2 regions of the Pseudomonas sp. McL0111 genome follow, and region 1 is predicted to be linked to the other one. Evidence: riboswitches for the same ligand, from Rfam matches in the RefSeq annotation. Region 1 holds a riboswitch; the other holds the start of a gene.
What was found. Region 1 has a riboswitch for cobalamin ahead of cobO (cob(I)yrinic acid a,c-diamide adenosyltransferase). Riboswitches for the same ligand answer to the same signal wherever they lie in the genome.

Region 2: it holds a riboswitch for cobalamin, as region 1 does, so the genes downstream of both, cobW (cobalamin biosynthesis protein CobW) here and cobO (cob(I)yrinic acid a,c-diamide adenosyltransferase) in region 1, are expected to answer to the same signal.

Annotation. Positions count from the first base shown of each region.
Region 1 is NZ_CP199585.1:6,083,712-6,086,916, forward strand. It holds gene ACTWLJ_RS27415 (cobyrinate a,c-diamide synthase) at 1-1,048, opposite strand, end outside; gene cobO (cob(I)yrinic acid a,c-diamide adenosyltransferase) at 1,045-1,656, opposite strand; cobalamin riboswitch at 1,738-1,968, opposite strand; gene ACTWLJ_RS27425 (hypothetical protein) at 2,131-2,715, shown strand; gene ACTWLJ_RS27430 (PQQ-dependent sugar dehydrogenase) at 2,782-3,205, shown strand, end outside.
Region 2 is NZ_CP199585.1:4,968,138-4,971,342, forward strand. It holds gene cobN (cobaltochelatase subunit CobN) at 1-644, opposite strand, end outside; gene cobW (cobalamin biosynthesis protein CobW) at 648-1,721, opposite strand; cobalamin riboswitch at 1,823-2,033, opposite strand; cobalamin riboswitch at 2,220-2,439, shown strand; gene ACTWLJ_RS22545 (CbtB domain-containing protein) at 2,560-2,757, shown strand; gene ACTWLJ_RS22550 (CbtA family protein) at 2,769-3,205, shown strand, end outside.

The sequences.
Region 1 (3,205 bases):
CATCGCCGCTCAGCAAGCCGACCAGTTCGGCACGAGTGCCCTCAACATCAGTCAACGAATCGAGCAGATAAAGCATGCCGCCGCACTCGGCTAGCAACGGTTTGCCAGCGGCGTGATGCGCACGAATTGCGTCGAGCATCGCAGTGTTCTGCGCTAGCGCAACATGATGCAATTCCGGGTAACCACCCGGCAGATACAGACTGTCGGCATCAGGCAATTGCGTATCGCGGATCGGCGAGAAGAAGCTCAATTCAGCGCCCATCGCCCGCAGCAGATCGAGACTGGCGCCGTAGGTGAAGGCAAACGCTTCATCACGGGCAACGGCGATGCGCACGCCAGCCAGCAATGGCTCGGCGACGAGTACGTCCGGCGCGGCGAATTCCACCGCTGGTGGCAGCGCTACCTCGCAACTGCTCGCCAAGGCTTCGGCAGCGGCATCGAGGCGCACGTCGAGGTCGTTAAGCTCACTGGCCTGTACCAGACCGAGATGGCGGCTCGGCAGTTCGATTCCGGTTTCCCGCGACAGTGCGCCGTACCAGCGCAAACCTTCGGTGAGGCTGCCTTCGAGGAGTTGCGCATGGCGCAAGGTGCCGACACGATTGGCCAACACTCCGGCGAACGGCAAGTCCGGCTGATAACGCGCCAGCCCCAATGCCAATGCACCAAAAGTCTGCGCCATGGCAGTGCCGTCAATCACGCCGAGCACCGGCACACCAAAATGCCGCGCCAGATCGGCGCTCGACGGCGTACCGTCGAACAAACCCATCACGCCTTCGATCAGGATCAGGTCTGCTTCGCCTGCGGCTTCCCACAACAGGCGACGGCTTTCCTGCTCGCCAACCATCCACATATCCAACTGATAGACCGGCGCACCGCTGGCGCGCTCGAGAATCATCGGATCGAGAAAATCCGGCCCGCATTTGAAGACGCGAACCTTGCGCCCCTGATTGCGGTGCAATCGGGCCAATGCTGCGGTGACGGTGGTCTTGCCCTGACCGGAGGCCGGCGCGGCAATCAGTACCGCCGGGCAGTGACGTGATTGATTCAAAGTTCGACGCCTTTCTGCGCTTTGATGCCAGCCTGGAAGGCGTGTTTGATCATGCCCATCTCAGTGACCGTGTCGCCCATCTCGATCATTTCCGGTTTGGCCGCACGCCCGGTGACGATCACATGCTGCATCGGCGGACGTGCCTGCAAATCGCTGAGCACCTGATCGAGATCGAGGTAACCGTGCTTCAGCGCAATGTTCAGCTCATCCAGCACCACCAGACCGATGGATGGATCACGCAACAGTTCGCGGGACACTTCCCACGCGGCTTCGGCGGCGGCGATATCACGCTGGCGATCCTGGGTTTCCCAGGTGAAGCCCTCGCCCATCACATGAAAACGCACCTGCTCGGGAAAGCGGCGGAAGAACAGTTCTTCGCCAGTGCTGTTGCGGCCCTTGATGAACTGCACCACACCGCACTGCATGCCGTGGCCCATGGCGCGGGCGAGCATGCCGAACGCCGAGCTGCTTTTGCCTTTGCCATTGCCGGTCAACACCAGCACCAGGCCACACTCGTCAGGCGAATTGGCGATGCGTTCGTCGATCACGGCTTTTTTGCGCTGCATACGCGCCAGATGGCGTTCGTCACGCTCGGGGGAATCAGTCATGGGGGAGCTCTCCGTTGAGGCTGGATAACGGCGGGCAGGCACAAGAATAGACGGCAAAAAGCCTGGCATCGCCCACCGTGATGCCGCTGGATGGATCAGGCCGGTCTCCGGGCTCATGAGCGGCGATTCGCCAGTCTGCACGCCTTCCCGGGTCTTTCGACACAGTGGCTCGATGCGCAGTTTTCACTCATTTACCGTTGCGGGGGCAGCGCCGGGATCGTGATTGTTCTTCGTCTGAAGACAACCCTCACCGGCTTCCCTGTTTCACTCTGTCGACGTGGGTCACAGAGCACCTGAAACAAGCCGCGAAGGTTAGAGGGTTGGGGGTGGAGCGTCAATTAAAGAGGCGGCCATCGGGCGAATAACTGCCGCCGATCAATTATCTGACGCCAATCTTGTGCCACACTGTTACAAGTGATATCAAAGAGCCATGCTTTATCTGAAAAGCACATCACAACAATAAGGATGATTACGATGCAAGGCATGATCATCAGCAATCCGCGCCTGGAATTCCTGCGCCCGGTGCTTGAACGCTGGTTTGACTGTATTGACCGTTACAACGCCGTGCGCGGCGACAGCGACACGCCTTACTGGCACGACGAAAAAGCCAACCTCGGCTTGCTCTCGGCAGCGGCATGGATGGCCGAACTGGTGACGCTGGAACAGACTGCCACCCGCAAACAGAATGAAGACGGCGAGCGCAATGTGCGCGCCGATTTGTTTCTCGCCGGCAGCGAGGATCGTGCATTCATTCAGGCCACGCAGCGCTGGCCACGGGTCAACAATCTGAACCTGACCCAAGCGTTGCTGGACATCACCAGCGATGCCAAACGCATCAGCTTCGCCAGTGATCTGAAGCTCGGCTGCCTGTTCGTCGCGCCGCAAAAGGCTCAACACAGCGCCAGCCCGGAAGAGCTGCAAGACATGGTCGACGACCTGCAAAAGGAACACACCTGCGCCGTCGCCTGGTACTTCCCCTACGCCTACCGCAAATTGCGCAGCGAAGCGGGCAACTATCACCCGGGCATCGCCGTACTGTTCAAAGAGGCGCGCGGTTGAGCAGTTGAACCATCGGGCTTGCGTGGTCCTCTATGATTAGGAATGCATTCATAGGGAAGATCAGCAATGCGCAACCCCCAGCTCGTTTTCGTCATCGCCCTCGCCGGAGGGCTCGCCGCCTGTGGTGAATCCTCCAGCCTGCAAGTCTCCGACGGCACCGGCCCGTCCCCCAAACTGCCCGAACCGAACAAAACCCTGATCCCGACGGTAAACATCGCTCCAGCGATCGGCTGGCCCGAGGGCGGCAAACCGACCGCAGCGGCAGGCACTCAAGTCGCTGCATTCGCAGAAGGCCTCGATCATCCGCGCTGGCTTTATGTGCTGCCCAACGGTGACGTACTGGTAGCGGAAACCAATGCTCCGCCGAAACCCGACGACAGCAGCGGCATTCGTGGCTGGGTGATGAAGAAAGTCATGGGCAAGGCAGGGGCCGGCGTGCCGAGCGCCAATCGCATCACCTTGCTGCGCGATGCCGATCACGACGGCGTGG
Region 2 (3,205 bases), 1.1 Mb from region 1:
TTCGCCGCTTGCAAATGCGAGCGGTAAAACAACACCGCCGCCACCGGTTGACCGGGCAGCCATTCGGCTTGCCAGTCACTCAGTGCGGCGGTGTTTTTCTGTGGATGGTAAATCGCCGTGCGTGGCAAGGTTTGCGGCTCGGCCCAGACGTAATCCCGGGCCAGCCAGCGATTGGCCAGACAACGGAAAAAATCCAGCGCGTTGCCCATGCCGCCCTGACGCAAAAACTGCCAGAGCCGGTCACGATCCTCGGCACCGACGGTACTCAAGTCACTGAGCTCCGGGTCGGGACGGTCGTCGCCCGGCACCAGAATCACCTGCACACCGCGCTCGGACAGTTCGATCAGTCGCTCGACGCCGTAACGCCAATAAGCGATGCCGCCGTGCAGCGAGATCAGAATAACCTTGGCGTGACGCAGCACCTCATCGACGTAGAGGTCGACCGAGGCGTGGTTCTGCACCTGCATGGGGTTCGCCAGACGCAGGCTCGGATAGTCCTCGGGCAATTGCTGCGCGGCTTCAGCGAGCAGCGCCAGGCTGGAATCGCCGCTGCACAGGATCACCAGCTCGGCGGGGGTTTGTCCAAGGTCGGCGATGTTGTCATCCGACACGAAACCGCCGGGCTGGGTCCTGAGCAGGTGCATGGGTTAAACGCTGAGCGCGGCGCGCAATTGCGCTTCGAGTTGAACGGCGTCGAGTTCCTGGCCGATCAGAACCAGACGCGTGACCCGCGCTTCATCGGCGCCCCACTGACGGTCGAAGTGCTTGTCGAAACGCGTGCCCACACCTTGAATCAGCAGGCGCATCGGCTTGTTCGGGATCGCCGCGAAACCTTTGACGCGCAGGATGCCGTGCTTGACCACGAGTTGCGTCAGGGCGTCGAGCAGCAGGCTTTCATCAGCTTGCGGCAGTTCGATGGAGATCGAATCGAAGGCGTCGTGATCGTGGTCATCGTGGTCGTCATCGCCTTCACCATGATGGTGATCGTGATGGCTGTGACGGCTGTCGATGTGTTCTTCAGAGCCGGCACCGAGGCCGATCAGCACGTCCAGCGGCACGCGACCGTTGCTCGCTTCGATGATTTTCACTGCAGGCGGCAGCTCTTCGGCGACTTCAAGACGTACGCGAGCCAGGTCTTCAGGGCTGGTCTGGTCGGCCTTGTTGAGGATGACAAGGTCAGCGCTTGCCAGTTGGTCAGCGAACAGTTCATGCAGCGGCGATTCGTGATCGAGGTTCGGGTCGAGTTTGCGCTGGGCATCGACCTGATCCGGGAATGCGGCGAACGTACCGGCGGCAACTGCCGGGCTGTCGACCACGGTGATCACCGCGTCAACGGTGCAGGCGCTGCGGATTTCCGGCCACTGGAAGGCCTGGACCAGCGGTTTTGGCAGGGCCAGACCCGAAGTTTCGATCAGGATATGGTCGAGATCACCGCGACGCGCGACCAGTTCACGCATCACCGGGAAGAACTCTTCCTGGACCGTGCAGCACAGGCAGCCGTTGGCCAGCTCGTAAACGCGGCCAACGGCCTCTTCTTCGGTGCAACCGATGGTGCATTGCTTGAGGATTTCACCGTCGATGCCGAGTTCGCCGAACTCGTTGACGATCACCGCGATGCGGCGGCCCTGAGCGTTGTCGAGCATATGCCGCAGCAACGTGGTTTTACCCGAACCGAGGAAACCGGTGACGATGGTGACGGGGAGTTTGGCCAGTGTTTTCATCGCGATGCCCTTTGGCAAGGTGGCGGGCAACGGGACGAGGACCGGCAACGCGGTCGCGCCTGCCAGAAGAGTTCGCCACCGGATCACCCCGCCCGGTTGTAGTGAGAATCTGTGACGAGGCAGGTCTCCTGGCTGACGGCGTTCAGGCATTGAGCCTGGCATTCACTGCGCCTTCCCGCCGGCTCTTTGCAGAGCCTGGCAGTGGCGTGGCAGCGAACATCGCCGTTCACAGTTGCGGGGGCAGCCGCGGCTTGAACCGCGTTCCCTTCTTAGCTTCGACAGTGTCGAAGAACCTCGAATGCGCAAGGCTACGCATCGCTTGGGAGCGGGTCAATGTCCAAGCGAGGTTCGTACCGACTGGAATGACGCCTTCGCGAGCAGGCTCGCTCCCACAGGTAGCGCTTTCCAATGTGGGAGCGAGCCTGCTCGCGAAGGTAGCGACTCGGTTTCAAGACGAACGCCCATGTCAATTTGACTCAAATCCCCCGCCCATGGTCTCCTGTGCGCCTTGTTACGGGTGCCCTTTACTGGGTGAAACGGGAAACCGGTGAATCATGTGCTTTACTCAAGCGCATGTCAGTCCGGTGCTGCCCCCGCAACGGTAAGCGAGCGAAGCGTCAGATCCACTGTGCCGAAGGCATGGGAAGGTGATGCTTGCAGGTCGGCTGAACGCCAACCCCTCGTGAGCCCGGAGACCGGCCCGCAACACACAGTGCGCGAAATCGCCACTGAACATAACAACCCGCGGTGGGCGGGCGCTGTTTGAACCTCTGCGTGCCCGGCTCGCAGGGGTTTTCATGCGCTCTACCTGTCCGCTGACACTTCAGAGGGAAGCGCCATGTCGATCATCAGCAGCACCGGCAGCAACACGGACAAAATCTCCAGCACTACCACCCTGAGCCAACGCCTGATCGCCGCCATTGGCGCGTCGATCCTCGGCGCCTGCCTAGTGTATTTCGCCGGTTTCTCGCACATCGAAGCGGTACACAACGCCGCTCACGATACCCGCCACAGCGCCGCGTTCCCGTGCCACTGAGACCTGCCGACATGATCAAGCGTATTGCGCAAACCGCAGGTTTCACCGGTCTGCTGGCCGCCCTGCTTCTCACTCTGCTGCAAAGTTTCTGGGTTTCGCCGCTGATTTTGCAGGCCGAGACTTACGAAAAATCCGAACCGGTTGCCGTTGAAGTCCACGAACACGCCGCTGGCGCCGTGGCTGCGCACACTCACGACGCCGAAGCCTGGGAGCCGGCGGATGGCTGGCAACGCGTGGTCTCGACCACCGGCGGCAATCTTGTCGTAGCGGTCGGTTTCGCCTTGATGCTCGCGGGCCTCTATACCCTGCGCGCACCGACCAAAACCTCCCAGGGCCTGCTTTGGGGTCTGGCCGGTTACGCGACTTTCGTTCTGGCTCCGACGTTGGGCCTGCCGCCTGAATTGCCGGGCACTGCCGCAGCGGATCTGGCCTCGCGACAGATGTGGTG